4 regions of the Priestia sp. YIM B13489 genome follow, and region 1 is predicted to be linked to each of the others. Evidence: predicted binding sites of a transcription regulator. Region 1 holds the regulator's gene; each other region holds the start of a gene.

Region 1 (5,900 bases):
GTGCTGTGTCAATGACATTAGAAGTTAGGGTATCTAATCATATTGCACAATCATTGTATCAAAAGCTAGGTTTTAAACCTGGAGGTATTCGTAAGAATTATTATTCTGATAACAATGAGGATGCATTAGTTATGTGGGTGAATTTATGAGTGAAAATCAATTAATTTTAGCATTAGAAACAAGCTGTGATGAGACAGCAGCGGCCGTGATTCGAAACGGTCATGAAATTGTAGCCAATGTGGTGGCATCACAAATAGAAAGCCATAAACGATTTGGCGGTGTCGTACCGGAGATTGCATCTCGTCATCATGTGGAACAAATTACGGTAGTAGTTGAAGAAACTTTAAAGCAAGCGAACTTGACGTTTGCAGATATTGATGCAATAGCTGTAACGGAAGGACCTGGGCTTGTGGGAGCACTTCTTATTGGCGTAAATGCAGCCAAAGCGCTAGCATTTGCACACCAAAAGCCATTAATTGGTGTTCATCATATTGCAGGACATATTTATGCAAATCAGCTAATCAAAAAATTAGAATTCCCGCTTTTATCGCTAGTTGTATCTGGAGGGCATACAGAGCTTGTATACATGGAAAGTCACGGTCAGTTTAAAGTGATTGGTGAAACGAGAGATGATGCGGCAGGAGAAGCCTACGATAAAGTAGCCCGCACGTTAAACCTTCCATATCCAGGCGGACCTCATATTGACCGCCTTGCACATGAAGGAGAGCCATTAATTGATTTGCCGCGTGCTTGGCTAGAAGAAGGATCCTATGATTTTAGTTTCAGTGGGTTAAAATCAGCAGTTATTAACACTGTCCACAACGCGAAGCAAAAAGGTGAAGAAATTCTTCCACAAACACTTGCTGCTAGCTTTCAAGCGAGTGTTATTGATGTGTTAGTAACTAAAACGGTTAAAGCTGCAAAGGAATATAAGGTTAAGCAAGTGTTAGTAGCAGGAGGAGTTGCTGCTAATAAAGGACTTAGAGCAGCGCTAGAAGAAGCATTTGCACCATTATCAAACATTGAGCTTATTATCCCGCCGCTATCTCTATGCACGGATAATGCCGCAATGATTGGAGCAGCGGCAAGTGTACGATTTGCTCAAGGAAAACGCTCAGATATGTCATTAAACGCAAACCCCGGTTTAGACTTGGAAGAGTAAGAGACGAATGAGATTTATTTCTCATTCGTCTTTTTTGTGGATAAAAATGATTTATCAACAATATTCAATAAATTTAGAATTGACTGTGGATAATTATGTGGAAAAGTCCGTGCACTCAGTACACGGACATGTTATCAACAAGTTTTAATTATGAAAATCAGACAGATATCCACTATTTATTCACAGAGTGGATAAAGCTTGTCCTAAAGCGCACGAACAAGTAAATAGGGTGAATAAATACGAAAAAATATAGGCTATTCTTCTAGAAGCAGCTGTAATTCTTCCCACTCTTCCATTAATGTGGATAACTGTGAAGAAATTTTTTCATTTTCACCGTTTAATCTTGATACTTCTTCGTGGTTTTGATAAATTTCAGGATTACAAAGAAGTTCTTCATTCTCCGCTTGTGCGGCTTCTAATTTGTTTACTTCAGTTTCAATTTCTTCAATTCGGCGCGTTCGCTGCCTCATCAATTTCTTTTGTTCTTTATCTTGTTTATAAGACTGTTTATCTACTTTTACCGTACGTTCTTCGTTGGCTTTTATATTTTCTAATTCTTTGATTTCCTCTATTTCTGCTTTCTTTTCTACATAATAGTCATAATCTCCAAGAAATTCTTCTACTCCTTCAGGAGATAGCTCTGCTATTTTGTTTGCAATACGATTAATAAAATAACGGTCATGTGAAACAAATAATAGAGTCCCTGGGTAATCAATTAACGCATTCTCGAGTACTTGTTTGCTATCTAAATCAAGATGGTTAGTAGGTTCATCCAAAATTAAGAAATTAGCTTTTTGAAGCATAAGCTTCGCAAGAGCCAAACGTGCTTTTTCACCACCGCTAAGCGTCGAAACGATTTTCAGTACATCATCACCTGAAAACAGAAAATTTCCAAGCGCTGTACGAATTTCTTTTTCAGGTTTGGATGGGTAGTCATCCCAAAGCTCATTTAAAACAGTTTTATTAGATATTAAATTAGCTTGCTCTTGGTCGTAATAACCAACCATTACGTTTGAGCCAAAAGAAATGGTTCCAGTCTTGAAGCTTAGTTTATCCACAATACCTTTTAATAACGTAGATTTCCCAACTCCATTAGGGCCAACCAACGCAAGGCTTTCACCTTTTTTAATCCGAAGGTTTGCGTCTTGGACGACATATTTGTTTTCATCATATCCGATGGACACGTTTTCGAGATTTAAGACTTCATTTCCGCTTTGACGCTCAATTTCAAACGAAAAACTAGCTGATTTTTCGCCTTCGTTAGGTCGATTTATTAACTCCATTCGATCGAGCTGCTTACGTCTGCTTTGCGCACGTTTTGTAGTCGATGCGCGGGCGATGTTTCGCTGAATAAAATCATTCAGTTTTGCGACTTCATCTTGCTGCTTTTCGTACTGACGCAACTCTTTTTCATATCGCTCTGCTTTTTGTACAAGGTATTTAGAGTAGTTGCCCGTGTACTTGACCGTTGTTTTTTGTGTGACTTCATACACTTGATTTACGACCTTATCAAGGAAGTAACGATCGTGTGAAACAATTAAAATAGCTCCTTCATACCCTTGCAGAAACTGTTCCAGCCATGCTAAAGTTTCAATATCTAAGTGGTTGGTAGGCTCATCCAGAATAAGCAAGTCTGGCTTTGTTAAAAGCAGTTTTGCAAGAGCCAAGCGCGTTTTTTGTCCACCGCTCAAGGAGGAAATAGGGGTGCTATAGTCAAAGTTTGAGAAACGGAAACCGTGAAGAATAGATCGTGTATCCGCTTCATATTGATAGCCGCCTAAATCTTTGAACGTTACTTGAAGCTGATCGTACTCTTTGGTTAGTTTTTCGTATTGAACTGAATCATTAAAAATGTCTGGATCGCCCATCTTCGTTTCAAGCGTACGTAATTCTTTTTCCATCTTCTTTAACGGAGCAAAGACTGTCATCATTTCTTCCCATATGGAGAGTGTTGACTCAAGAACTGTATCTTGTCCCATATAATCAATGGAAACACCTTTAGGTTTAATAATTTCTCCGCTGTCATAAGAAAGCTGCTCAGCAATAATTTTTAATAAAGTTGATTTACCAGCACCGTTTCGTCCCACTAGGGCAATGCGGTCTTTTGATTGTACTTCTAACTTTATATTCGATAAAATGGGTTCTGCCCCATAGTATTTTGTAATACCGTTCAATTGTAGAATAATCATTTTTTCACCTCTAGTAGTATATCCATAGTGTATTTTAACATATTTTCAACTACAAGTTCTTCCTACAAGCGTTTGTAATTTGTAGAGGGACAAGAACAAATGATGAAGCGAATGTTTTGATTCATGAAATAAAATGATTTTACCTGCACATTTTATACAGGATACTATGTTAAAATAAGAGATAAGTGCATCTCTGAACTTATATATGATGGATGTAGAAAATCCGTCATGACTAACAAACGGATCCTTTGAAGGGCTAATTGCTTCGTTCTAGCTACCGACTTTAAGTATTCCTGGATAGACAAAAGGCGTCGGGGTGTGAAGCGGAGTATATATAAAACAAGAGAAAAGAGAGAGAATTGGAAGCGCTACCTCAAGGCGGTTGAGGCTTTGTGAAAGGTAATGCAATATGACTTGAAAATGTTAGTAATGACATACATGAACTGAGGGGGTACAACGTGAACACTGAACAATTAAAAATACCACAAGCAACGGCTAAACGATTGCCGCTTTATTATCGTTTTTTAAAAAACTTGCATGCTTCTGGTAAACAGCGTGTTTCGTCAGCGGAGTTAAGTGAGGCAGTGAAAGTTGATTCTGCTACTATTCGCCGGGATTTTTCTTACTTTGGAGCATTAGGGAAAAAGGGATACGGCTACAATGTGAATTATTTACTTACATTTTTCCGTAAAACGTTAGACCAAGATGAAGTAACGAAAGTAGCACTGATTGGCGTAGGGAATCTGGGAACGGCCTTTTTAAATTATAATTTTATTAAAAATAATAACACCAAAATTGAGTGCGCTTTTGATGTGATAGAAGATAAAGTCGGTACAAAAGTAGGCGACGTGCCGGTTTATCACCTTGACCAATTGGAAGATTATATGAGTGATGATATCTCAGTGGCGATTTTAACCGTTCCTGCCACTGTGGCTCAGCAAATTACCGATCGTTTAGTGAATTGCGGAATTAAAGGGATTCTAAACTTCACTCCTGCACGCTTAAACGTACCGGATGAGATTCGACTGCATCATATTGATCTGGCTGTAGAATTACAGTCGCTTGTCTACTTTTTGAAAAATTATCCTGTTGAATAAGATGGACTGTGTTACGATTTCCTTAAGTCTAAATTAATAAGGAGAGTGGGAATATGGGGATTGGAGCAGGCAGTTGGATTATTATTGCGATTGTAGCACTGCTTATTTTTGGACCGAAACGGTTACCGGAGCTAGGAAGATCAGTCGGGCAAACGCTTAGAGAGTTTAAGCATGCCGCTAGCGGTGCCTCAGAAGATCGTGAAAAAGATAAACAGCGTCAAGTAGATGACAAAGAGTAAAAGGGTGATCATAGTATGACCGAACAAGAAATGTCAATATATGATCATATAGGAGAGCTGCGAAAGCGCATTTTAATTGTTTTATTTTTCTTTGTCATTGCCACAATTGGCGGCTTTTTTATAGCGGATAAGGTTATTGTCTATTTACAGCATGCTGATGAGGCAAAAAATTTAACGATGAATGCATTTAGGCTAACAGATCCAGTTAAGATTTATATGCAGTTTGCTGTTATTATCGGCTGTGTACTTGCAGCTCCTGTTGCACTGTATCAACTTTGGGCATTTATTAGTCCTGGTTTATATGAAAAAGAGCGTAAGGTAACGCTTGGATATATTCCTGTTTCCATTTTTCTCTTTATCGGCGGTGTCTCTTTTTCTTATTTCGTGTTGTTTCCATTTGTCGTCGATTTTATGACGCGCGTTTCTGATGAGCTGAATGTAAACCAAGTGATTGGCATTAATGAATACTTTTCTTTTTTAATGCAGCTCACACTGCCTTTTGGCCTGTTGTTTCAGCTTCCTGTTGTCGTCATGTTTTTGACGCGATTAGGAATTATCACGCCTATGTTTTTATCTCAAATTCGAAAGTATGCCTATTTCGTACTGCTAGTTATTGCCGCACTTATTACACCACCAGAATTGCTCTCGCACATGATGGTGACAGTGCCGCTCTTAATTTTGTATGAAATCAGCATCATTATTTCCCGCATTTCGTATCGCAAAGTGTTAAAGGCAAGGGCAGAGCAAGAAAGAGAAGATGTTAGTATGTAAAAAAACCACTGAAACAGTGGTTTTTTTATTTAGATGAATCATCTTGATTTTTATATTGCTGCTGCAACTTTTTAATTTTATAGTGCAAGATAAAAATGCGCACCGCAAATCTGAAATCGAACGCGGCTACGAGTGCAAATAAGATCGTGGGGAAATTCCACACGGTTTCCTGAGCATTTTGAATAGCCAGGTAGGTGAATAAAACCCCCATAATAATATAAATAAACCCTCGTGTTAAAGGGATATTCTTCATAAAAACATGCCTCCAAAAATAAACTGCATTTGTTCTGCTTGCTTTTGCATTTCTATAATTTTATCTGCAAAAATAGTTTGAGATAAAATAACGACTGTATTCATCAACACGTGAGCAATAATGGGTACAATAATTAGTTTTGTTCTTGCATAAAGGAATGCAAATACAAATCCCATGGCTGTATACACG
Region 2 (5,900 bases), 1.4 Mb from region 1:
CATCTGGCGAGCCGCCGATTACAAACGACAAATTGAAAAGCATGGCGCCAAAGAAAAATAGCCAAAAGCTTACCGCGTTTAAAAAAGGATAGGCGACATCCCTTGCTCCAATTTGAAGAGGTACAACAATGTTAAAGAACGCAAACATAAGCGGCATTGCCATAAATAGAATCATAATGGTTCCGTGCGTAGTAAAAATTTCGTTGTAATGATTAGAATCTAGAAAATGCCACTGAGGGAATGCTAGTTGCATACGCATTAATAATGCATCTACTCCGCCTCGAAACAGCATTAATAATGAAGAAAGCATATACATAATACCAATTTTTTTATGATCCACCGTTGTGAGCCACTCACGCCATAGCCACTTCCATTTTTTAAGATACGTAAGAACAAAAATAATACCGGCTAATGTTAATAAAATGGCGACATCTGCTCCATAAATCATCGGTTCTCCTGTCACAAAAAAATGAGATGAAAAATCTTTTAATTTTTCTAACAACTTATTTTCCTCCTTCCTGGTGCTCATGCTGTGCATGTACTTGTTCTTCAGAAGCCACATTCATAGTCTTCATGTCTTCATTTTTCATATGGTGATGCTGACTATAATATTGACCACCGTTTTTAATGACAATTTCTTGGAATAAGCCTTTAGGAATGGTAGAATACGATTTTTCTAGAGAAAGACCTTGTTGGGCAAGATTGCTATAATCAGCTTTTGTTAAAGCTGGTGATGTTTCTTTCACTTGCTTTACCCATTGATTAAATTCTTTTGTCGATGTAGATTTAACTTTAAAGTTCATATGAGCGAACCCTTCACCCGTAAAATTAGCACCCGAACCAAAATATTCTCCCTTGTGATCAGCTTGCAGCCAAAGCCCCATTGCCATTCCCGGCATGGTATATAATTGTCCTCCCAGCTCCGGTACCCAAAAAGAATTCATAGGGGCATCTGACGTTAGCACGAATTGAACGGGCACATCTTTTGGAATGTTGACATAGTTCACTGTCGCAATATTTTGATCCGGATATTGAAATAACCATTTCCAGTCAAGGGATGTTACTTCAATTGTTAGTGGCTTTACATCTTTTTTCGGCGGATCTACTAAGTCATACGTCGTCTTGGCCGTAGCGAAACCTAAAATACCAATAATAATAATGGGGATGCTCCACCAAATAAATTCAAGACGCTTACTATCGTCCCAGTCTGGCCGATACGAAGCCTTATTTCCAGGCTTATCACGGTAGCGTAAAACGATATACACAAGCAGACCTAAAACAGGAATAACAACAATTGTGCATAAAATTATGGAAAAAATAATTAACTGGTATTCTTTTTGAGCCACCGCCCCCTGCGGATTTAAAATCAAATAACGACTATCACAGCCTGCTAAAAAAATTGTGATGAATACGGAGAGAATGATTAACTTGCCAATATGCATTGATTTTTGCTTTCTCACCTAAGCTCAGGCTCCCTTCTTCTAAATCTCTGTACATAATAATGGTATATAAACGTGGATATTAGAGATGCATCTCAACAGATCAAAAGGCTAATAACCTCCTAACATATTGAAGTTTGTCATGACATATTGCTTACTCCTAAAAAATTATCATGTTGTATCATTAAAAGGTGTGATATTCATCACACTTGAAGCGCTTTTTATCTAGTTTAAATGGCTTTACCATAAATTCGTCACATATTTGGGTAATTGTGGGGAATAAAAGGTGCCTTGTGACTATCCTAATAAAAGAAAAAAACTCTTCCAGTTTTTATTAACTGAAAGAGTTTTTTATAAGTACTAGATGAAGTATTGAGCTTTAACACTTACTGATTTGCTTGTTTGACCTGCTGAAACATCCAATCAATCATTTTCCGATTCTGATACGCGGGAACCCAGGAAGCATGATCATACTTTAATTCTTTAGGATATTCCGTATATAGCGGATACCCCCAGATTTTTTGTAAATTCATTGCACCGTTATTTATATTTACGATGAAACACTCCTCATAAAGAAAACTATATTTCTATTTTCAAAGAGACTTATCACTATAGCAATATTTTTTAAAAAAGCTATCCACTTTCTTCATAAAGCTTACATATTAAAAACACCTAAAGATAGTTTAGGTGTTTTTGAAATTTTTATATTCATCTATTCTCTAAGTAAAAGCTCAATGGTTATATGGCCTTCTTACTCTTTGAAGCCCCTACTTTTTTTCTCCACATATTTTCCATTTGTTCGAGAGTTTTACCTTTTGTTTCAGGAACAAATTTCCAGACAAACAAAGCAGAAAGTATACTCATTAAACCGTAAAAACCATATGTTAATCCTCCGCTATATTCCATCATCACGGGATATGTAGAGGAAATAAAATAGTTAGCCGCCCACTGAGCAGCTACGGCAATAGCTACAGCACGACCTCTAATTTTATTAGGAAAAATCTCTGAAATGAGCACCCAACAAATTGGTCCCCATGACATCATAAAGGAAGCTGTATAAATAATGATAAATACAAGCGTCCCTATACCAATGATGTTTGAAAAAGCCATGCTTGCTACACCGAACATTCCAATGGCCATTCCGATAGACCCTGTTATTAATAAAGGTTTTCTTCCCAAACGATCAACCGTCAAAATTGCAATTACTGTAAAAATAACGTTTACTAATCCCATAATAATAGTTTGCAGCATAGAAGAACCTTTAGCTGCTCCCATGCTTTCAAAAATACGCGGAGCATAATATAGAGCTACATTGATTCCTACAAACTGTTGAAATACAGAAAGCAGTATACCTACAACGATAACTAATTTTCCATATGCCAATAATTTTTCAGACGAAACATTGGTAGAAATTGTTTGTTTAATATCTTCTAAAATTGATTTCGCTTCTGAAGATCCATTAATTTTAGTTAGTATGGCTAAAGCTTTTTGATCTTGATTCTGTATAGCTAAGTAGCGAGGCGTTTCAGGAACTAAAAACAAGAGTGCTGCAAAGAGTAAAGCTGGAATGGCTCCTGAAGCAAACATGTATCTCCAACCTACATCATTAATCCATTCTAAGGTTTCCCCATTTGCAATACCCCAATTCACGAAGTAAACGACTAACATTCCAAAAATAATCATAAATTGATTGAACGATACCAATCTGCCGCGAATATCTGCCGGTGCAATTTCTCCTATATAGATGGGACAAATGGCTGATGCTAAGCCAACACCAATCCCACCTATAATGCGGTAGAAGTTAAAAGCAAGTAACAAAGAGAGTGTCGGTTCCCCTTTTGTGAAAAATAAAAACTCAGGATAAGAAGCGCCTAACGCTGAGACTATAAAAAGAATAGCTGCTAGTATAAGTGATTGTTTGCGTCCTAGTTTCGTCGCAAAATAACCAGATACCAATCCTCCAATAATACATCCTATTAAAGCACTTGATACAGTAACACCATGTGCTAAAGATCCTAACCCTAAGCTGTCAATAAGATACACCTTTAATGATTCTTCAGCTCCAGATATTACAGCTGTATCATATCCAAACAGTAACCCTCCGATAGCGGCAACTAAGGTAATAGAAAAAATATATAATGAGTTTCGATTTTGTTTCATGCGTTGTTAAAAGCAGTTAGTTAAAAGTAACAGTAGAAGTTCTATTTCTAACTGAGTTCGCACTTATTTGAATACGCTTTTAAATTCTTGGAACACAAAAGAAATTTTCGTCGTCTATTCGACTAACTGCTCTTATCCTCCCCTCCAATGTACGTATTTTTCTAGTGAATCAAATCTTACTACAGCATTTTCTATACTTCCTTTTGTGTTAGGTATATCGATATACAACCATAATCAATTGATACAAGCTACTTTCATATGAAGTTTCTTTTTAAAGTAAGGTTGCATATTTTGCAACCTATTATTTCCTTTTAAATTCGCCTAGCTTTTTACTTAAGTCGTTTGTTTGAAGGTAGACTTCTTTATATAATTCATAAAGCTGTTTATAGACTTGTACATGTTCTGCATTAGGATAATATGTTTTCGACGAGGTAATAAATACGTTTGCACACTCTTCCAATGAGTTATACCAGCCACAGCCATAAGCTGCTAGCATGGCTGCTCCTAACGCTGGGCCTTGTTCAGTAGACAACTTTACGATTTTTGCATTAAAAACGTCTGCTTGAATTTGAAGCCAATGATCATTTTTTGCTCCTCCGCCAATTGATACAATAGACGTAATTTCCTTTCCGCTTTCTCGAAAGATTTCAATTGACTCATTTAAAGAAAACGTAATACCTTCAATAACCGCTCGCGTAAAGTCTCTCTTTTTATGAGAGGCGTCCATTCCTATAAAACTTCCGCGAATCGTAGCATCTGCATGCGGTGTACGTTCCCCAACTAAGTAAGGGGTAAATAAAAGGCCGTTTGATCCGATTGGTACATTTTTTAGGTCAGCCAACAATTCTTCAAACGTGTCGTTTTCTGCGAAATTTTCCTTAAACCAGCTTAAACTGTGACCCGCAGATAGCGTAACGCCCATCGTATAAAAGGCATTTTCTTTTCCATGATTAAAATAATGGACTTTTCCATTAAAGTCTCTATCGCTTCGTTCCTCATAAGAAAGAACAACACCTGATGTCCCAATGCTACATAGTGTTTCCCCTGATGATAAAATGCCGGCGCCAATTGCTCCGCAAGCATTATCAGCTCCACCTGCAAATACTTTCGTTGAAGTGGCTAATCCCGTTTTTTGAGAGAACGCTTCACTAATATTGCCTATGCATTCACTAGATTCAACTAGTGGCGGACAAAGATTAATATTGATTCCTGTTAATTGGCAAAGCTCATCATCCCATTTTTTCTTGCTGATGTTTAATAATAATGTACCGGCAGCATCTGAATATTCACTATGAATAAAGCCGGTCATTTTAAAGCGTAAATAATCTTTAGGCAGCATAAATACAGCTGCTTTTTCAAATATAGCCGGTTCATACTCTTTTACCCACAATAACTTAGGAAGAGTAAATCCTTCTAAAGCCTGGTTTTTTGTTATCTTTAAAAGACGTTTTTCTCCAATGACTTTATAGAGATGATGACATTGTTCTGTTGTTCTTGTGTCATTCCACAAAATGGCGTTACGTAATAGGTTATAGTTTTCATCCAGCATCACAAGGCCATGCATTTGTCCAGAATAACTAATTCCTTCTATATCTTCGGGTTTTATATTAGCGTTAGCAATTAATTCACTTAAAGCACTAGCCGTCTGCTGAACCCATTCTTCTGGATTCTGTTCGCTATACCCTGTTTTTTCATGAAGGAGAGGATAATCCTTAGAAACCACAGCGCAAATCTTGCCTTTTGTATCAACTAAAACCGTTTTTACGGCGCTTGTTCCTAGATCAATTCCAATTACATATTTCATCTTAATACCTCCGCGTTTATAAACGAGAGTAGAAATCGTTTCTACTCTCGTTTGTTTTTTAAACTTCCAAAATATATTGATTTAAAATAGCCTTTAATCGTTCTTGTCTTCCTGATTTATTCATAATATTCGGATTTTTAAACGCGTACTGCTCCAGTGTATGGAAGTTAGCTTTTCCTTCCACAATCTCAAGCCCAATTCCCTCTTTAAAGCTGCTGTAGCGCTCGTTGATAACATTTTTGAAAACACGATCTTCTACTAATTTATGTGCTACTTTCAATCCTCGAGCAAACGCATCCATTCCTGCTACATGAGCATAGAGTAAATCGTCTTGTTCAAAAGAACCTCTGCGTACTTTGGCATCAAAGTTTAATCCTCCGCTTCCCAGCCCTCCATTTTGCAGGATTTCATACATTGCTAGCGTTGTAGAATATAAATCCGTTGGGAATTCATCTGTATCCCAGCCTAAAAGAGGGTCACCTTGGTTTGCATCCACT
Region 3 (5,900 bases), 660 kb from region 1:
TCTGAGCGTAAATCAATTGGCACGCCGTTTACTTCAGCAGAGCCTTCTGTAGATTGTACAAAGCCGCTTAGTATATCAATAAGCGTCGATTTTCCAGCTCCGCTTTTTCCGATGATTCCAATTTTCTGCATTCCTTTAACATGCAGTGACACATCTTCAAGAGAAGGTGGATGCTCTTCGTCATATTTTACAGTGATATGCCTTAATTGAAGTTTACTATTTTCAGTCCAACTAGGAACATCTTCTTTTTTAGCCGGCGATTTTTCAGCCTGCTTCACAATCTTAAGTAATGCATCTCCGGATTCTTTTCCGTCTAATGTTGCATGGTAATCATTTCCGACTTCTCGTATCGGCAGGAAATATTCAGGCGCCAGCAATAAAATCATAAGTGCAGGCTCTAATGTCATAGACCCGTTTACGAGCCGCAAACCAAGCATAACAGCCACGATGGCTACAGATAACATCGTAAAGAAATCTAAAGCAAACGTAGATAAAAAAGCAATCCGGAGCGTTCCCATTGTCGCTTTTCGATAACGGTCACTGACTCTTTCAATCGTTTCAGCATGCTCCTTACTTTTCCCGAGAAATGTTAAAGTTTCTAACCCTCGAAGCGAATCTACAAAGTGGTTGGACAACACGTGATATGTCTCCCATTGGCTGTCTATTTTTTTTTGTGCAGCCAATCCAAGCAAAATCATAAATAAAATTAAAATTGGCATGGTCACAAGTAAAATAATGCCTGAAAGCCGATCATGGTACCAAACGAAAGCAAGCACCAGCCAAGGTGTTACGCTAATGGCAGCCAGTTTAGGCAAAAACAGCTCGAGATAAGCACGAAGCTTCTGTAGGCCTGTGGTGATGAGCGTCACCAAGTTTCCTGTTCCTTCATCTTTGGTAAAACGCGGTCCTAATGAAAAAATGCTTTGCATGACTATCAAACGAAGTTCCTGAGTCGTTTTGACTCCAAATTGATATGCTGTTTTTTTTACTATAAAACCTACGATTTGACGAATCATAAAGGCAGACAAAAACAATCCGATTGCTTTTGTCTGCGAGGTTAAACTTTCACCATGAAAAAGAGCGGTAATTACTTCAGCGAGCCACTTAGCTTGAAAAATAATGGCTACACTTTGAATAGTAATAAGCCCTATTAACATGGCAAGAACCATTTTTATTCCGTTGTAAACCATTAAATTTCTACCCATTAATACTCCATATGCTCCTTATGATCTACACGTTTTCTGAAAACGTAGTAGCTCCAAATTTGATAACCTAACACAAAAGGCAGTAATGCAATAGCAGCGTAAGACATAATTTTTAAGGAATAATTCCCTGATGCTGCATTATGAATCGTTAAACTATAGCTTTCATTGATTGAACTAACCAAAACGGTTGGAAACAATCCTGCAAATATAGAGGAAATTGATAAAATTAAAATTAAGCCAGACATAGCAAATGCCCATCCGTCTTTTTTACGTGTAAGGAAAAATCCTGCTAGTAAATACACGAAAATACCGATGAAAAATGTATATAGCATCAAGCGGCTATGATTACTGAATAAATCTGTTTCAAAAAACGTCATGCCTGAAAAGATAAGAAGTAATAAAGCATTTATAGGCAAAAGCTTCATAGCGACCTTCCGTGAACGATCTCTAATATCGTCCATCGTACGGATCGTGGCAAAAATAAGTCCGTGCCATAAGCAAAGCATTGTTAACGTAACGCCGCCTGTGATGGTATATAGATTAACAATATCCGAAAAGCCGGCATTCATTTGCATATTGCGCTCAACAGGCAGTCCTTTCATTAGCGCTGAAAATAAGATACCAAAAATGAGAGGTGGAAAAAGACTTCCAAAGAAGATAACCCAATCCCATGCATTTTTCCACGCTTGTTTTTCAACTTTCCCTCGAAATTCAAATGCTACACCGCGGCCAATAAGCGAAAGCAAAAGAAGAACAAAAAGAACATATGACCCGCTTAATAGCGTTGCATACCAGTTTGGAAAAGCGGCAAACATAGCACCGATTGCTGAAATTAGCCAAACTTCATTTGCATCCCAAAAAGGACCGATTGTATTAATAAAAGCTCGTCGCTCTAAGTCGTTTCTTCCTAAAAAACGAGACACCATTCCAATCCCAAAATCAAAGCCTTCTAAAAAGATAAAACCAACAAACAGAATGGATACTAGTAAATACCAGAATTCATTAAGAGAAAACATTGTATCCCTCCTTGGTAAACGGATCAGTTGATACTACTTTTGTATGTGCTTCGTGATCGTGATCTGGACCTTTTTTAATTTCTTTAACGAACAAGAACACCATAATCACAGCTAAAATTAAATAAAAGAATGAAAACGAGATAATAGAAAACAGCAATTCACCTGCTGTTACACCAGGAGACACGGCATCTTCCGTTTTCATATAGCCAAATACAACCCAAGGCTGACGGCCAATCTCTGTCATAATCCAACCTGCTGAGCTTCCAAGGAACGGAAAGGCAATGGCAATCGTCATAATACGCAAAAATAGTTTGCTTTCTTGAAGTTTTTTACGAGAAAGCAAGTACGTGCCCCAAATGCCTAATGCACATAATACGCCACCTAGACCAGCCATAATGCGGAAACTCCAAAATGTTGTCCGAACGGGTGGAATATAATTTCCTGCTCCATATTTCGCCGTATACTGCTCCTGTAGCTCGTTCATCCCAGGAACGGAACCTGAAAATTTCCCGTATGATAAGAAACTTAATAAATAAGGTATTTTGATTTCCCCCGTATTTTTCTTTTCATCTGGGTGAATATTTGCTGTCACCGTCCAAGCGCCTGGACTTCCGCTGTTTTCCCATAATCCTTCACTTGCGGCCATTTTCATCGGCTGTGTCTTAACTAAGTATCCAGCCTGTTCATGACCAGATAACGCAATTCCCACACCTGAAACTAACCCTACAATAATGGCAACTTGAAATGATTTTTTGGCAAAAGCCAAATGTTTTTTCTTCAAGAGCATAATGGCACTGACACCCGTGATAAAAAAGGCGCCTGTTGCAAACGAACCTAAAATGGTATGAGGGAATTCAACCCACAGCTGACCGTTTGTTAACAATTTAAAGAAGTCATTCATTTCTAAACGGCCATTATTCAGCTCCATTCCAACCGGATGCTGCATAAAAGAATTAGCCGTTAAAATGAAGAACGCCGAAAAAATAGTACCTAGACTAACAAGCCAAATACATAGACAGTGCAGCCATTTAGGCAAACGATCCCACCCGAAAATCCACAGTCCAAGGAAAGTGGACTCCATAAAAAACGCGAGCAGTGCTTCAATAGCAAGCGGCGCACCGAATACATCTCCTACAAACCTTGAGTACTCTGACCAGTTCATGCCAAACTGAAATTCTTGTAAAATACCTGTTACGACTCCGACAGCAAAGTTAATCAGGAATAAGTGCCCCCAAAACTTTGCCATCTTTTTATACTGTTCATCTTTTTTTACTACGTACATCGTTTCCATGATCGCTACTAAAAAGACAAGACCGATAGATAGCGGTACAAAGATAAAATGAAACAGCGTCGTTGATGCAAATTGAATACGTGATAGTATAACTGTATCCATCTTCTTTCTCCTTTCATATATAAGAACATTCATCATTTCCATAGATACTTTGCTCATTTCTGAGCATCTTTTACTTATATTGTGAAACATTGAGCATAATAATTCGATAGATATGCTCAATGTTTCACATACATATGTAATATCTCTCTTTCTATTTACATAGTATAGTCTATTTTTTTAGCTGTGCACGGACATTTTTTGAACGTTTTTAGACTAAAGCGTGACTTTCTTGTGACAAAAAAGTGAAGGATCTCTTTATTTTTTCATAAAAAAAGCACGCTCTGATTTGAGCTTGCTTCTCTATGGTCGATATTTTGCTTTGGCATTTAATTTAGACTGACGAATGATTTGGTTGATGACTTCAGAAAACACAATACCAATGGCAATTGAACCTGAAATCATAAAGGCTTTTGCTGCAAGACTAATCGCTTCATTATAGTTATTTTCTACAAAGTTACGCATGGCATCGTATGCTGTTCCTCCCGGAACCAGCGGAATAATACCTGCTACGGTGAAAATAATGATCGGCGTTCGATAAATTTTTGCGTAAATTTGACTAATAATAGCAATAAAGAAGGCCGATGCAACTGTGCTTGGAATTTCATCTACGCCATAGAACGTTAGCAAATAGTAAATGAGCCAGCCAATCATTCCGACAAAGCCACTTTTTAATAATGATTCACGTGGAACATTAAAAATGATCCCAAATGCTGCTGAAGCAATAAAACTTGTAATTATCTGCTCTACGATATGCATATGATGCCTCCCTTCTATAGAAGTGTAAATACAATGGCAATACCTGCACCGATAGCGAATGCCGTCAGAAACGCTTCTGCTCCTTTTGATAATCCAGACAGTAAATGTCCCGCCATTAAATCTCGCACTGCATTGGTAATGGATAAGCCAGGAACGAGTGGCATAACGGATCCAATAATAATTTTATCGATTTGCGTGCCTAGTCCTGAAGCGACTAAAAGAGCTGATAAAAGTCCAATAACTAACGAAGCGGTAAACTCAGCAAAAAAGCGAATCGGAATAAGACGGTGGAAATACACCACGGTTAAAAATCCGAGACCTCCTGAAAACATAGCTGGAATAAAGTCCGTCCATAAACCTTGAAACATGATTAAAAAGCATCCGCTAGAAATGGATGCAGCTGCAAGTTGAACCCATAGTGGAAAAGCTACGTTTGTTGCTTCAATTTCTTGTAGCATTTCATACGCTTCCTCCAAGGAGATGTTTCCTTGACTGATTGTTCTTGAGACGCTATTTACCATGGTTACTTTTTTTAAATCTGTCGTTCGTTCGGAAATACGAATTAACTTCGTTTTCGTCGGTTCTTTCGTTTCAAGTGAAAACATAATCCCTGTTGGCGTCACATAGCTGTGGGATTTTTTTATACCGTAAGACGCTGCAATCCGCATCATTGTGTCTTCTACTCGATACGTTTCTGCTCCGCTTTCTAACATAATTTTACCTGCTAGTAAGCTAACGTCCATAATTTCATATTTATCTAATTTTTGTTGTGTCATCAAATCGCTCCAAACATATTAAAGCTTGGTTTTTTTCCCCTACAGCATACAGTGTATAAGAAAGAGGGAAGTGGACGCAATGGTTAATGCAAAAAAGTGTGGACTTTTTGTCTCACACTTTCAGGAATAGTATATACATTCCTTATCAATTCATACGTTTTGTGGTCTCGCGCTCTACTAATAAAGGTGCCATTTTATACTGTATCTGATCTATTTCTTGCTGATCCTGAATTTGTTGAAGTAAGAGGTTTACTGCTTTTTCAGCCATTTTTTCCATCGGTTGACGGATAGTTGTTAGTGGAGGATGCGCTTCACTAGCTTCTGTAATATCATCAAACCCTATAACAGATAAATCTGCTGGAACGTGAAGCCCGTTTTGCCACGCACAGTGTATCACTTTCAGAGCAATGTAATCCGTAGCACAAATAAGCGCAGTTGGAGGCTCTGGATGATGAGCTAGCTCATTTATAAACTGATATAGTTCATCTGAGTTATTCATATCTTCTTTCACAAACTTTGCGTTTGCTGACGGTACATACTGATAAAAAAGGGACAGACGGTGCTCGACTCCGCTTACAGCTTTTCCAACGAACCCTATATTCTTATGACCAAGGCCCGTTAAGTGAGCAACAGCTAATTGCATTCCCACCGCATCATCTACATGTACAATCGGCCAAAGTGCAGAAGAGGCGTCTCCTGTAAGAGAAACGTAAGGCGTTTGATATTGTTTTAATACATCTACAAACGGATGCTG
Region 4 (5,900 bases), 1.1 Mb from region 1:
TTGCGTGCATGCGTTCATTCACAAATCGTGATTCGCGTTCATCAACGTATCCGGTTGGATTCACCATACCTAAATAATAGTTTAGCGCCGGACGGCATTTCGAACAGCCTTCTTCATTATTCCAGCCAAGTACATTCATCACTTCACGCGTATGCGAAAGGCCCTTTGCTTTGATTTCTTCGACAACTTCATCTCGTGAAAGAGTCGTACAGCCGCAAATCGCTTCTTTTTGAATCGCCGCGTCAAAGTCAGCGCCAAGAGTATGCTGAAGCACTTCCGCTACAAGCGGTTTACATCCTCCGCAGGAGCGAGAGGCACTTGTACAAGCTTTGATTTCATCAACCGATGAGCATCCTTGTTTTTGGATAGCTTCCACAATCGTACCTTTTGTTACGCCGTTACAGCCGCAAATAATATCATCGGCGCTCATGCTTGCTACTAAGCTTTCACCCGCGTTACCTCCAGATGGCTGTAAAATCGACACTTTTGCGACATCGGATACATCTTCTTGCTTTTGAATCATTGAAAACAGTCGATTTCCGTCGCTGCTTTCTCCAAAAAGAACAGCTCCTACAATTTGATTGCCTCGCAAAACAAGCTTTTTATAAATGCCGTCTTGTTCATCAAACACTTTGATCGCTTTTTTCTCTTCATCTTCCATGAAGTCTCCTGCGGAGAACACTTCAACACCTGATACTTTTAGCTGCGTGGATAAAACTGACCCTTCATAAGGAACTTTTTCTGCCCCGCAAATCGCTTTTGCTAATGCTTTTCCTTGTTCATACAGAGGTGCCACCAGCCCGTATACCATTCCTCTATGCTCTGCACATTCTCCAACCGCGTAGATGTTTGGAATATCCGTTTGCATATAGTCATTTACAACAATTCCTCGATTTACGTTAAGTCCCGCTTCTTTTGCAAGCTGAACGTTTGGCTTAATTCCAACGGCCATCACGACTAAATCAGCGTCTAAAAACGTCCCGTCCTTAAAAGATAATCCTTCAACTCGCTCATCGCCGACGATTTCCGCCGTTTGTTTTTCAAGCAAAAACTTCATGCCTTGTTTTTCTAATTCGTTTTGAAGCAATTTGCCGGCTGTTGGATCAAGCTGGCGTTCCATTAAATACGGAGCTAAATGAATCACAGATACGTCCATCCCCAAATTTAACAGTCCGCGCGCTGCTTCTAATCCAAGGAGTCCGCCTCCAATAACCGCTGCTTTTTTATACTGCTGAGAAGCCTGCAGCATTTCATCCGTGTCTTTTATATCTCGAAAAGCCGTAACTCCTTTTTTATCAGACCCTGGAATCGGAAGAATAAAAGGAAGAGAGCCCGTTGCTAAAATCAACTCATCATACGATTCTACTCTGCCGCTGTTTGTCGCTACTTCTTTTTTCACTGAATCGATACTAGTAACCGTTTCGCCCGTATATAATGTAATATTGTTTTCTTGATACCAGTTCCAATCGTTTAACGTAATGTCTTCAACATTCGTATCTCCTTGCAGCACTTTTGATAGTAAAATACGATTATAGTTCGGATGCGGCTCGCTTCCGAAAATCGTAATGTCAAACGCTTCGCTTGAAACCTTCAATACTTCTTCAATCGCTCGAACTCCAGCCATTCCATTTCCAATCAATACGAGTTTCTTTTTTTGCATCTTCCATTCCTCCCCTGGCGTCTATACCTGCTTGTTTCAAAGATATATTTTCTATGCATCTTTAAAGATATACTTAAGATATATGAATTTTCTGAATCGTTCAACTTATGTGTTAGATTATCTAACACAGTTACGGTATGTATGCGATTCCATTGCTTTAACGACAAGCAAAAAAAATAAGTGGTCTAATTACGTTTTAATTGAGATCATCCTTTGCATTTTATTTTGTGATCTTTTTCACAACATTAATGTAGCAAGAATAAATAACCGGAGCTATGATAAAAATCACTCCTGAATGCTGATAAGCCAAAAATAAAAACTCTAAAGTTCTTTATAAAGAATTTTTTAAACAAACCGTTCTTTATAGTATTTACTATTACTCTCGTATTCTTTATAATGAATATATAGACCTTTATAAAGAACAGAACGGAGAATTAAAATGCCACTCGTAAACATTAAAAAACTTTGGACTCCTTTAGAAATCTTCGGCTTTAAGCTTTATAAGTGTAGAGATACAAAAAGCTACTACTATAAAACGAGGAAAAGTCATAATCTAATAAAATTATAAAAAACAAGCCCTATTCCTTTTCAAATAGGGCTTGTTTTTTTATTTTCCCGTAAACCAATTCACAACGTACTCTCCCCACACCTCATTTCCTTTTTTCGTTAAATTACCGCTGTCTTTATTTATATACTCTCCTAAATGAAAGGGCCAAATAAGCGAGTGATTCATATAATATACCCAGTTTGCTTCAGAGACTCCCCTGATCGCTTCTACCCCTTCTTCATAGGACTCCGTTTGTGAAATATATGGCTGTGACGGCTGAATCATAAGGGTTTTTTTCAAGTCTTTGAGCTGATGAATCAGCTTGTCTGTATTTTCAAGCGTCTCATCTAGCGTAAGGTGCTGATAGTCATTTTTAAGAGGTGATTCAAACAGAATAATGTTTGGCTGAAGCTGATTAATTTGATCGGCAATATGTGAGGATAAAAGCTCATTCGTTGTCCCGTTACCATATGAAAGTGTTTTAACCGTAAATACATCACTTCCATATGTAGCTGCTAGCTCTTTTTTTAACTGCTGAGGCCACCCTGTTTCTTCTGCGGATGTGGCAATTACAAGAGTCAGAGGCTTTTTATTTGCGATAGATGACTGGATTTGCTTTGTGATAAAGTCTGGAAGATTTTTTGTATAAGCAGATACATCGGAAAACTGTTTTTCTTTATGTACAACAGCAGTTTTTACTTCACTTGCCTGCGCTTCCGTTTGCTCCTGCCAGTGCTGCGTCCCCGCATACATCACCGCCCCGCACAAAACAGCCGCCGCCACATTTACCCCAACCATCGCCTTCATTCAATCTCCCCTTTACAAGTTCTTCTTACAATCTCAGCAAATTGCTTTCATAAAGAAGAACTCAAAATTAGTAGCTCCTGCGAATATCCCCTCAAAGGACTCATCCGGATAGGTCTAGCAACTCTATCATCACCGCTCTTCCGTGATGGTAGAGTTGCTACATCGATATAAAAATAATTATAGATTAGTAGAATTTGGAATGGGGGACCTTTCGTACGTAAAATCTCTACAAATACACGTATACTTCGCATATTTCCTAGCGAAACGTGAAGTTTCCGGGGAAATTACGTCACGTTTCTTAAAAAGAAAACATAATGTACGTTCATTCGCACATGTGATCTTCCCCTTGTACAGTAGAGATACCGGCGGAATACAGCAAAAACGCGTTTTTGAAAAAGGAATGCTGCATGCAAAAAAGCTCGTTTGATCAAATCGCTTCATCTTTTCATCCATTAATTGTGTCGATGATTAAAAAATTTCATATTTACAAAGACTACGACGAATATTATCAAATTGCATTGATTGGTCTATGGAGAGCGTATCAAAAATTTGATGAAAGCAAAGGATCTTTTTCTGCTTATGCTTACACAACCGTTCGTGGTACGATCCTTTCTCATTTAAAAGGCACCATTTTATACGAAGAACGCGAAACACCGGCTGAGCAGAACCTGCTTTCACTAAACGAAGATCCCGCTCTTCCCGTTCCGCTAGAAAGTGAAATCATCAAGCAGCATATCGAACACTTAACGGGAAGAGAAAAAATCTATGTAATCGAACATCTGCTAGAAGGCTACTCGTATAAAGATATTGCCTGCAAATACGGAGTCTCCGCGGGAGCCGTTAAAAACTGGGGGAAAGCAGCTCGCAAAAAGCTAAAGGCCTCACTTCTTAGAGAGTAAGAAAAGGAGGAAGCTTATGATAAGCTTCCTCCTTTAGTACACATGTGTAGTCCAAATGATTGTTCATATGTAGGACAAGTTTGTTCCATAAATCGAACGTATTATGCCAAGACAAGCGGGCTTTCTAAACAATAATTGCGAATAACAGCCGCTCTGGCCAGCTTTTTTTCTAAACTATAATAAGAAAGCTTCACTGGGATGAACGTTCCGTCTTTAAAGTGAATCAGCATAGAGGGTGAATGAACTGAGGCAAGCGTATGTGAAGTATGGACGTGAGAGGAGAAAATCCAAGCGCAGCTGTAGTCATTGGGCGAAGATGTAGGAAACGCAATAATCGCTTGTGAACGACTAATGACAAGAGGTGTAAGCTGTTTATAGGGAAATAGTTTTCGAACAGCGGCAATGGATCCTTTAAATGTACTTAATTCTCGAATGCACGCTTCTTCTAATAATTGCTTACACGTCTTGCTTAGCATGTATTCTCCTGCTGCATCCAGCACCTTTGTGCGGTGAATAGGATCATTCACTGGAATTAATGCTTTTGTCGTCAAACCAATTTGATAATTTTCAACATTTGTCATACATCTACCCCCTTTTGCTACTTTATAACTATTCTATACTATCGAAATGAGGAAAATCTAGTCTTTTTTTCTTATCATTTGAAATATTTTGAATATATTTCGTATCAAAGAAAAAAGCGCTGAAACCAGCGCTTTTTCTCTTAGATAAAAATGTCTAAAATAAGAACCATTGCAAAAGCCGCAAATGATAGAATCGTTTCCATCACTGTCCACGTTTTTAACGTTTGAGCCACTGACATATTGAAGAATTCTTTGATTAACCAGAAGCCAGAATCATTTACGTGTGATAGCATTACAGAACCTGCGCCCGTTGCTAGCACCAATAGTTCTGGGCTTACGTTTGGCATTGTTGCTGCAATTGGTGCTACAATACCCGCTGCTGTTGTCATTGCTACTGTTGCTGAACCAACTGCTGCACGAATTAACCCGGCAATCACAAATGCAAGTACGATAGGAGAAAGATGTGCATCTTGAGCAAATCCTGCAATTGCGTCACCTACACCGCTTGCTGTTAAAATTTTATTAAAACCGCCTCCTGCACCGATGATTAAAATAATCGAAGCAACCGGTCCAAGACATTCATTTGTGAATTTTAATAAATCATCTTTGTTGTATCCTCTTGCAAAACCGAACGAATAAAAAGCAAACACTAGCGAAATTAACAGCGCTACGATCGGGCTTCCGATAAAGTTTGTTACGTAGCGAATCGTACTTGTTTCTGGATAAACAAACCCAGTGATTGTTGCTAAAAGCATTAATAGTACTGGAAGTAAAATAGTAAATAACGTAATTCCGAAGCCAGGAAGATCTTTATGCTTTGACTCTGTGAACTGCTCCATGATTTCACCCGTTGGCTCTACGTGAACACGGCGTGAAATGAACGATCCGTAAATCGGACCCGCTACGGCTGCAGCTGGAAATGCCACAACTAATGAATACAAAATCGTTTTACCTAAATCTGCTTTAAAGATATCCACCGCTAGCATCGCTGCCGGATGCGGAGGTACCAAACTGTGAACAACGGCTAAACCGGCAATTAGTGATAAACCGATTTTAATAAGCGACGTACCCGTATGCTTGGCAATTACAAACACAAGCGGAATTAATAACACAACACCAACTTGGAAAAAGACCGGGATACCGCAAATAACGGCTACAACCATCATTGCCCAGTGTACGTTCTTTTCACCGAATACTTTAATTAACGTGCGGGCAATACGCTCGGCTCCGCCTGACTCTGCCATCATTTTACCTAACATCGTTCCAAGACCAAGAACAATCGCGATAAATCCTAAGACGCTCGCTACTCCTTCTTGAAAAGCCGTTACGATATCAGGCAGCTTCATTCCTGAAATAAGACCCATAAACAAAGCCGCGAGAATTAGCGCTACGAACGGATTTGTTTT

What was found. The regulator Rex, encoded in region 1, represses fermentation and respiration genes when NADH is low (regulators of the CRP and FNR family bind a similar motif). The targets are predictions, from matches to a motif close to TTGTGAAATATTTCACAA.
Region 2: ACFX4W_RS14665 (cytochrome c oxidase subunit II) is a predicted target of Rex. The motif match lies at 1,631-1,648, and genes of this name have one in related genera.
Region 3: ACFX4W_RS18155 (cytochrome ubiquinol oxidase subunit I) is a predicted target of Rex. The motif match lies at 3,694-3,711, and genes of this name have one in related genera.
Region 4: nirB (nitrite reductase large subunit NirB) is a predicted target of Rex. The motif match lies at 1,886-1,903, and genes of this name have one in related genera.

What each region holds. Positions count from the first base shown of each region.
Region 1 is NZ_JBHZOQ010000053.1:3,077,917-3,083,816, reverse strand. Features, by position in the region: gene rimI (ribosomal protein S18-alanine N-acetyltransferase) at 1-149, shown strand, start outside; gene tsaD (tRNA (adenosine(37)-N6)-threonylcarbamoyltransferase complex transferase subunit TsaD) at 146-1,162, shown strand; gene ACFX4W_RS21565 (ABC-F family ATP-binding cassette domain-containing protein) at 1,417-3,351, opposite strand; gene ACFX4W_RS21560 (redox-sensing transcriptional repressor Rex) at 3,810-4,448, shown strand; gene tatA (twin-arginine translocase TatA/TatE family subunit) at 4,502-4,687, shown strand; gene tatC (twin-arginine translocase subunit TatC) at 4,703-5,458, shown strand; gene ACFX4W_RS21545 (YdiK family protein) at 5,484-5,711, opposite strand; gene ACFX4W_RS21540 (CPBP family intramembrane glutamic endopeptidase) at 5,708-5,900, opposite strand, start outside.
Region 2 is NZ_JBHZOQ010000053.1:1,718,395-1,724,294, reverse strand. Features, by position in the region: gene qoxB (cytochrome aa3 quinol oxidase subunit I) at 1-529, opposite strand, end outside; gene ACFX4W_RS14665 (cytochrome c oxidase subunit II) at 504-1,442, opposite strand; gene ACFX4W_RS14660 (hypothetical protein) at 1,826-1,972, opposite strand; gene xylE (D-xylose transporter XylE) at 2,178-3,599, opposite strand; gene xylB (xylulokinase) at 3,901-5,403, opposite strand; gene xylA (xylose isomerase) at 5,462-5,900, opposite strand, start outside.
Region 3 is NZ_JBHZOQ010000053.1:2,422,352-2,428,251, forward strand. Features, by position in the region: gene cydD (thiol reductant ABC exporter subunit CydD) at 1-1,205, opposite strand, end outside; gene cydB (cytochrome d ubiquinol oxidase subunit II) at 1,205-2,221, opposite strand; gene ACFX4W_RS18155 (cytochrome ubiquinol oxidase subunit I) at 2,208-3,614, opposite strand; gene ACFX4W_RS18160 (threonine/serine exporter family protein) at 3,915-4,370, opposite strand; gene ACFX4W_RS18165 (threonine/serine exporter family protein) at 4,385-5,146, opposite strand; gene ACFX4W_RS18170 (LacI family DNA-binding transcriptional regulator) at 5,292-5,900, opposite strand, start outside.
Region 4 is NZ_JBHZOQ010000053.1:4,174,368-4,180,267, forward strand. Features, by position in the region: gene nirB (nitrite reductase large subunit NirB) at 1-1,660, opposite strand, end outside; gene ACFX4W_RS27445 (SGNH/GDSL hydrolase family protein) at 2,268-3,014, opposite strand; gene ACFX4W_RS27450 (sigma-70 family RNA polymerase sigma factor) at 3,422-3,913, shown strand; gene ACFX4W_RS27455 (competence protein ComK) at 4,015-4,494, opposite strand; gene ACFX4W_RS27460 (GntT/GntP/DsdX family permease) at 4,635-5,900, opposite strand, start outside.